One region of the Citrobacter sp. GW821-FHT07H02 genome, then DNA from elsewhere that is predicted to be linked to it. Evidence: predicted binding sites of a transcription regulator. Region 1 holds the regulator's gene; the other holds the start of a gene.

Region 1 (4,428 bases):
GTTCATGGTGAATGCCAAGCCGACGCAGTCCGAGCGTTCGCGCCAGCGGCGCGCCGATGGAAAATAGCTCATCGCTATCAGGATAGGTAGAGTCATCAGCGCCTTCTGCGTCGCGCCAGTGACGAATGCAATCAGGTCTTTTCATTTTGGTTTTCCAGGGTGCAATGGGTCAGGTATAGCACACCGCGGGGGATCTCGGTGTTTTAAGAAGAACATGATAAAGTAAGGGATTAACGTTTCACGTACTCCGGGGTGCCAAATGGAAAAGACCACAACACAAGACCTGTTGGCGCAAGCTGAGAAACTCTGTGCGCAGCGCAATGTGCGACTCACTCCTCAGCGCCTCGAAGTGTTGCGTTTGATGAGCCTGCAACTAGGGGCCATCAGCGCCTATGATCTGTTGGATTTGCTACGTGAAACTGAACCGCAGGCCAAGCCGCCTACGGTGTATCGTGCGCTCGATTTTTTGCTCGAGCAAGGCTTTGTGCACAAGGTCGAATCCACCAATAGCTATGTGCTCTGCCATCTGTTCGATCAGCCAACCCACAGTTCAGCCATGTTCATTTGTGACCGGTGCGGCGTGGTGAAAGAAGAAAGCGCCGAGGGCGTGGAAGACATTATGCATACGCTGGCGGCAAAAATGGGTTTTGCCCTGCGTCATAACGTGATTGAAGCACACGGGTTATGCCCGGCGTGCGTCGAAGTTGAAGCGTGTCGCCATCCCGAAGAGTGCCAGCACGATCATTCGATTCTGGTGAAGAAAAAACCGCGTTAAGCGAGTTGGGCGGCAAAACCGCCCAATGGACTGTACATCCTTGTACTTTCGGGTCACCGCGGCTGATTACCAGCGGTATTTATTACGCGTTTCCCAGTCGCTCACTTCCTTTTCCGCCTTGTCTCTGGCGTAACCGTAACGTTCCTGGACCTTACCGACCAACTGGTCGCGCTTACCTTCAATGACCGTCATATCATCATCGGTCAGCTTGCCCCATTGCTCTTTCACTTTCCCTTTGAACTGTTTCCAGTTACCGCTGACTTCGTCTTTATTCATCATCGAGTCCTCATGATTAGTGGTGATTAGCGATATTGCTTCGCCCAAATACACTACGTTTTCTGCTGGACGTGAGATTAATTGTAGTCAGTGATTCCATGTTCATTTTGATATTCAGAATTTTTAACCATCACGCTTGGGCAAACCAGGTTCCATGTCGCCAGTGACGCCGCCAGATCCAGGCCAACGAGAGTCCACGGAGCGCCAGAAAAACGGCTAACGCCAGCCACAGTCCATGATTGCCCAGCCAGGGCAATGCACACAGCGTGAGTGCAAATCCCAGCGCCGCAACGGCCATACTGTTGCGCATTTCCGCCGCACGCGTCGCCCCGATAAACATGCCATCCAGCAAATAACACCAGACACCGATTAACGGCAACACCACCTGCCAGATAAGGTAGCGATCGGCCAAAAGTTGAATTTGCGGCAACGATGTTAGCAACGCGATGATCTGCTCGCCCGCCAGGGCATAAACGAGGGCAAACAGCAGCGCCACAATCCCTGACTGCCGACATGCAGCACGCCAGACATCCAGCAACTGGCTGCCGTCACGTGCGCCATACGCCTGCCCGGAATGCGCTTCGACAGCATAAGCAAATCCATCAAGGGCATAGGCGGTAAAGGTCAGCAGGGTCATCAGAACAGCGTTCACCGCAATGATGTCGCTGCCCAGTCGCGCCCCGAGAACCGTGATCGCACCAAAGCACAGTTGCAACAGCAACGAACGCAGCATGATATCCCGGTTAAGTGCCAGCAAACGGCGGAAATTCCCCCGCCAGGCCTGTTTCAGCATCGTGGATGACACGCCGCGCAGTGTAAGCACTTTGCGCACCATCATCAGCCCAAGCAACAACGTGGCATATTCTGCAATCACCGTCGCCAGCGCTGCGCCCTGCACGTTCATATGCAAACCCATCACCAGCCACAGATCGAGCACAATATTGAGAATGTTGCCGACAACCAGCAGGATCACCGGCGCGCGGGCATACTGAACGCCCAGCAGCCAGCCCAGCAGAACCAGGTTCGCCAGCGATGCCGGAGCGCTCAGCCAGCGGATCTCCAGAAAACGTCGCGCCTGTACCAGCACCGCTTCATTTCCACCGACGATATGCAATGCAAGATCGATGACTGGCGTGCGGAACAACGCGATCAAAGCCCCCGCCCCCAACGCCAGAATCAGTGGCTGCACTAGCGCGCGTGCCAGCGCCTGGGGATTTTTGGCACCAAACGCCTGAGCCGTCAGCCCGGTGGTGCTCATGCGTAAGAAGAGCAACAGCATGAAGAGAAAACTGGTTGCCGTTGCGCCCACGGCAACACCGCCCAGATAAACAGGGCTGTCCAGATGCCCAATGACCGCAGTATCCACCAGTCCCAGCAAAGGAACGGTGATATTGGAGAAAATCATCGGTAACGCGAGACGCCAGAGCGCTTTGTCGGAAGAGGTAAAGAAAGGCATGCAGGAAAGCCTGAGAAGGAGTTAAAACAAACAGTGGCGCGAGATGCGCCACTGTATCAAAACAATATTACAACCACTCACCGTTACGGATGACGCCGACTGCCAGCCCTTCAATCGTGAAGTTTTGCTCGCGCAGGTCAACCACAATCGGTTTGAATTCACTATTTTCTGGCAGAAGTTCGATTTTATTGCCCTGTTTTTTCAGGCGCTTAACCGTGACTTCATCGTCGATACGCGCCACCACGACCTGGCCGTTACGCACGTCCTGGGTTTTGTGTACCGCCAGCAAATCACCGTCCATAATCCCAATATCTTTCATCGACATACCGCTGACGCGCAGCAGGAAATCGGCATTAGGTTTAAACAGCGACGGGTCGACCTGATAGTGGCCTTCAATATGCTGCTGTGCCAGAAGGGGTTCCCCTGCCGCCACGCGACCTACTAAAGGCAGACCCTCTTCTTCTTCCACCAGCAGGCGGATACCGCGAGAGGCACCGGAGACAATCTCAATGACCCCTTTACGCGCCAGCGCTTTCAGGTGTTCTTCAGCCGCATTTGGGGAACGGAACCCCAAACGCTGCGCGATCTCCGCACGCGTCGGTGGCATACCTGTCTGGCTGATGTGATCCCGAATAAGATCGAACACCTCTTGCTGCCTGGCCGTTAACGCTTTCATTCCGCCCCCTGGGTGTATATACAGTTATGCTGTGAGTATATACAGTTAAAGGCGATTTTGGAACCACAAGCGGCACAAAAAACAAGAGATTTATCGGATTATGGAAGCCTTATCTAAAATGCGACCACAGCAGGACTCCCCAGGTGATCATCGCGACAAAGATCGACAGCAATACTGCCGCTGACCCCATATCTTTCGCCCGCCCGGAAAGCTCATGGTGTTCAGAGCCAACGCGGTCAACCACCGCCTCAATCGCGCTGTTGAGGATTTCCACTATCATCACCAGCATGACAGAACCAATCAACAAAACACGCGTGATGGCATCCACATCCAGCCAGCAGGCAATCGCCACGCCCAACAGCACAGCAACACTTTCCTGACGAAATGCCGCTTCATGAATCCATGCAGCACGAAAACCTTTCCAGGAATAACCAGCAGCTTTAATAATTCGGGTGAGTCCAGTGGTATTATTAGCCATCAAAAGAACCTTTTTGCATTATCAGCGTCAATGACATTATATCGTTAACCCACAAAATTCGGGTTACAGCGGCGCGAAGTATGACGGGATACACCAGAAATTCGCTAGACTTTCTGATATCCTTGCAGCGCATTTGCATTATTAACCAGAGGCTTTACATCGTTTATGTCTGGCTGGCCACGAATTTACTACAAATTACTGAATTTACCATTAACCGTACTGGTAAAAAGCAAGTCTATTCCAGCGGAACCCGCTCCGGAATTGGGGCTCGATACATCTCGTCCCATTATGTACGTTTTACCGTACAACTCAAAAGCGGACTTGCTGACGCTGCGCGCCCAATGCCTGGCGCACGATCTCCCCGACCCGTTAGAGCCGCTGGAGATCGACGGAACTCTGCTGCCGCGTTATGTGTTTATTCACGGCGGCCCGCGCGTATTCACCTACTACACACCGAAAGAAGAGTCGATCAAACTCTTTCACAATTACCTCGACCTTCACCGCAGTAATCCAGACCTGGATGTACAGATGGTGCCGGTATCGGTGATGTTCGGCCGCTCTCCGGGGCGTGAAAAGGGTGAGGTAAATCCCCCTCTGCGTATGCTGAATGGTGTACAGAAATTCTTTGCTGTTTCCTGGCTGGGGCGCGACAGTTTTGTCCGTTTCTCGCCTTCCGTTTCCTTACGACGGATGGCTGACGAACACGGAACCGACAAAATTATTGCCCAAAAACTGGCGCGTGTGGCGCGAATGCATTTCGCCCGTCA
Region 2 (4,428 bases), on a different contig from region 1:
AGACCGGTATCGTCATCGATTTCTGGTTTGCCGTCGGTCAGGATCATGCGGCCATCTTTCGTTGCCATGACATAATCACTGCTACATCCAGATACAGCAAAAGCCAGTCCTACAGCGGAAATTACTACTGCCCATTTTTTCATCCATTTATCCTCGCGTGGCTTGGGTCTGATAATAGTCTAGTAATAACGCGAAGTTATGCCTGGCGAAAGCAGGAAAATCTGAAACTGTGAGGATCGGAGAGGGAAGTGAGTCTTCGCTCCTCGAAAGAGGAGCGAAGAGGTCAATCAGAGTGGATTCTTTTTATTGCGCAGCAGGTTCAGAGTCTCTACGGCAATAGAGAAGAACATGGCGAAATAAATGTACCCTTTCGGCACATGTATCTCGAAGCTTTCCAGAATCAGGGTGAAACCCACCAGAATCAGGAAAGCGAGCGCCAGCATTTTCACCGAAGGGTGACGGTCGACAAAATCACCGATTGAGCGCGCGGCAAACATCATCACGCCAACAGAAATGACGACCGCCGTCATCATAATGAACAGATGATCGGAAAGGCCCACCGCGGTGATCACCGAATCCAGGCTGAAGATAATGTCCAGCATCATGATCTGCACAATGGCGCCCAGGAAGGAACTTACGCGGGTTTTAAGTCCCTCTTCTTCACCCTCAATCGATTCATGGATCTCTTTGCTGGCTTTCCAGATAAGGAACAAGCCCCCCAGAAACAGAATGAGATCGCGTGCGGAAATGGATTGACCCATCACCTCAAACAGCGGATTGGTCAGACTGATTACCCAGGAAATTGATGCCAGTAAACCTAAACGCATCAACATAGCGCCCGCCAGCCCAAGACGACGGGCGTAACTGCGTTGTGCTGTCGGGAGTTTTGCGACAACCAGAGAAAGGAAAATGATGTTGTCGATCCCGAGAACGATCTCCAGAATCGTCAGTGTTCCGAGCGCAAGCCAGGCGTTAGGATCGTATATCCATGCAAATAACATCGAACAAAGCCCTGCAAAAAAAATGAAGCGGTGATTATATGCGTCTATCGCGGCAGGGGAAAGGTCATGGCGTGCCTAATCGTTCTGTATTAAAAAATGGCGTTCCAGAAGTGGGCGAGTGAAGCTTTTTTTCAGGTAAAAACCACGCGGTAACGTCAGGATTAGCTGGCCCTGCACGCCAATGGCCTCTGTTAGCGCTTTCGCGTTGGCGGCCTTTGGTCGCAGTTGTAAAAATTCGCCATGGCGGGCGGTGATCCGCTCAACCTGGCCCAGTACGATCATGTCCATTAACTCTTCCCAGTCGAGACGTAACTGCTGCTCTTCTTCTTCATTTGGACTCCAGAGAAGCGGCGAACCGACGCGACGCTCTGCCAGCGGAATGGAGCGCTCGCCCTCAACGGGTATCCACAGTACCCGCTTTAACTTGTGGCGGACGTGGCTTGTCTCCCATGTCACCCCGCTGTTTCCGGTTAGTGGCGCAACACAAACGAAGGTAGTCTCAAGAGGTCGCCCCAGACTGTCCACCGGGATGGTTTTCAGCTCCACGCCTAATTCCGCGAAATCTTGCTCTGGCTTACTGCCTGCGCTGGCACCAAGCCAAATCTCCAGCAGTACGCCGATCCAGCCTTTGTCCCGTTTCAGATCCTTTGGCGTCACGATCCCTGCCAGCGCTGCCAGTTCACCCAATGTGTAGCCTGAAAGCCGCTGTGCCTGAGCCAGCAACAGAGCCTCGGATTCAGGTGGTGAATGTAATGGATGGAGTCCGGACATCGGGTTATCCCTTAGGTGAAAAAATGAACAATGATTTTATACCGTGTGAACAGAGTTTATCTTTTTCCACACGCTATGTTCAATCTCATGATTTATATTGATTTTTAGTTTGCTGATCGACGAGTTGCGCAACGGCGAAATGAGTTTTCCAATTCTGGTCACTGAAAATAAACAGGATCTTACACCATGTTATCCACAGAAAGATGGGATAACTGTGCAAAACCCTCACTACTGTTTCAATTTACAGCCTTGACGTGAGACGAAAATCGAATTTTCACACAAATTGTGCCTAACTTATTGGCACAATCTGTGGATAAAACCGACGCTGGTCGATCTTTCATCAGTCCGATGATCCTGGATGTGACGCCCATCACGATTCTATGCTCTGAGTAGCGAATATGACAGTTAACTCAATGAATATACGCGGCTATTTTTTCACGGTTTTCAGAGTCCCATTCAGACTGTTCCGGGTTTTCCCGTGGTAATTCCATACTTCTTCACAACTATATCCACAGAAAAGGTGAATAAAATCGCCTGCAAGTCCCTCCCTCTGTTTATAACTCGGTCCTTAACTGTGAGTTATTCAATTGTTATTAGAAATGTGTGCGGTTAAGAGAGTGGTTTACCGTCTCTCTGTAGTGTGAAACAATCGTTTATATATAAGGTTTATGTTGAGGTAGTCCGGTGATTGATGACGATGGCTACCGCCCAAATGTAGGGATCGTAATTTGTAATCGTCAGGGGCAGGTTATGTGGGCCCGGCGGTTTGGTCAGCACTCCTGGCAATTCCCGCAAGGTGGAATCAATCCAGGAGAATCAGCAGAACAGGCGATGTACCGGGAACTGTTTGAAGAAGTAGGGTTAAGCCGCAAAGATGTGCGGATCCTTGCATCTACTCGCAACTGGTTGCGTTACAAGTTACCGAAACGTTTGGTGCGTTGGGATACAAAGCCGGTGTGTATCGGCCAGAAACAGAAATGGTTTCTACTGCAACTGATGAGCGGTGACGCGGAAATCAATATGCAAACCAGCAGCACTCCTGAGTTCGATGGTTGGCGCTGGGTGAGTTACTGGTACCCGGTCCGACAGGTGGTATCATTTAAACGCGATGTCTACCGCAGGGTGATGAAAGAGTTCGCAAGTGTTGTGATGGCGCTTCAGGAAAGTACCCCTAAGCCGCAAAGTGCACCTGCTTATCGACGTAAAAGAGGTTAAGCCACGCAAATTATGCTCACCCGCCTGCGAGAAATAGTCGAAAAGGTGGCCAGTGCCCCGCGTCTCAATGAGGCGCTGAATATTCTGGTCACTGACATCTGTCTTGCGATGGACACAGAGGTCTGTTCGGTATATCTCGCCGACCATGACCGACGTTGTTATTACCTGATGGCGACCCGGGGGCTAAAAAAACCACGTGGTCGCACAGTTGCGCTCGCGTTTGATGAAGGTATCGTCGGCCTGGTAGGCAGGCTGGCGGAACCGATCAACCTTGCTGATGCGCAAAAACACCCCAGCTTTAAATATATTCCTTCCGTTAAAGAAGAGCGCTTCCGTGCGTTTTTAGGTGTGCCGATCATTCAGCGTCGGCAGCTTTTAGGCGTGCTGGTCGTACAGCAGCGTGAGCTGCGCCAGTACGATGAAAGCGAAGAGTCTTTCCTGGTGACGCTTGCCACACAAATGGCAGCCATTCTTTCCCAGTCCCAGCTCACCGCGCTGTTTGGTCAATACCGACAGACGCGAATTCGCGCGCTGCCCGCAGCACCTGGGGTGGCGATTGCTGAAGGCTGGCAGGATGCCACGTTGCCGCTGATGGAGCAGGTCTATGAAGCCTCGACGCTGGATGCGGCGCTTGAGCGAGAACGACTGACCGGGGCGCTCGAAGAAGCAGCAAATGAATTCCGCCGTTACAGCAAGCGTTTCGCTGCCGGTGCGCAGAAAGAGACGGCGGCAATTTTTGATCTTTACTCGCATCTGCTTTCGGATGCCCGACTGCGTCGGGAATTGTTTGCCGAGGTCGACAATGGATCGGTCGCCGAATGGGCCGTCAAAAAGATCATCGAGAAGTTTGCCGAACAGTTTGCCGCATTAACCGATGTGTACCTCCAGGAACGCGCTGGCGATTTACGTGCGCTGGGTCAGCGACTGCTGTTCCATCTCGATGATTCCATTCAGGGACCCAACGCCTGGCCCGAACGCTTTGTACTGGTAGCCGACGAGCTTTCCGCGACAACGCTGGCGGAACTGCCCCAGGACAGGCTGGTTGGCGTCGTGGTGCGTGACGGCGCGGCCAACTCGCATGCGGCGATAATGGTGCGTGCGCTCGGCATTCCGACCGTCATGGGCGCGGATATTCAACCGTCAGTTTTGCACCGGCGTACGCTGGTGGTTGATGGTTATCGCGGTGAATTGTTGGTGGATCCTGAACCGATATTGATTCAGGAATATCAGCGCCTTATCAGTGAAGAGATTGAGCTGAGCCGTCTGGCGGAAGATGACGTCAATCAGCCCGCGCAACTGAAAAGCGGCGAGCGGGTGAAGATCATGCTCAACGCCGGTCTGAGTCCGGAACATGAAGAAAAACTGGGTGCCCGGATCGACGGTATTGGGCTTTATCGCACCGAAATCCCCTTCATGTTACAAAGCGGATTTCCCTCGGAAG

What was found. The regulator LexA, encoded in region 1, represses DNA repair genes until DNA is damaged. The targets are predictions, from matches to a motif close to TNCTGTATGTACATACAGNA.
Region 2: the regulator LexA is predicted to act here: its motif matches at 2,002-2,021, upstream of mutH (DNA mismatch repair endonuclease MutH).

The regions. Positions count from the first base shown of each region.
Region 1 covers NZ_JBWKPZ010000007.1:37,023-41,450, reverse strand. The annotation lists gene AC07NP_RS10030 (cupin domain-containing protein) at 1-145, opposite strand, end outside; gene zur (zinc uptake transcriptional repressor Zur) at 260-775, shown strand; gene AC07NP_RS10020 (CsbD family protein) at 842-1,051, opposite strand; gene dinF (MATE family efflux transporter DinF) at 1,182-2,507, opposite strand; gene lexA (transcriptional repressor LexA) at 2,575-3,183, opposite strand; gene AC07NP_RS10005 (diacylglycerol kinase) at 3,293-3,661, opposite strand; gene plsB (glycerol-3-phosphate 1-O-acyltransferase PlsB) at 3,827-4,428, shown strand, end outside.
Region 2 covers NZ_JBWKPZ010000021.1:19,711-24,138, reverse strand. The annotation lists gene ygdR (lipoprotein YgdR) at 1-143, opposite strand, end outside; gene AC07NP_RS18300 (TerC family protein) at 288-1,001, opposite strand; gene mutH (DNA mismatch repair endonuclease MutH) at 1,077-1,772, opposite strand; gene rppH (RNA pyrophosphohydrolase) at 2,457-2,987, shown strand; gene ptsP (phosphoenolpyruvate--protein phosphotransferase) at 3,000-4,428, shown strand, end outside.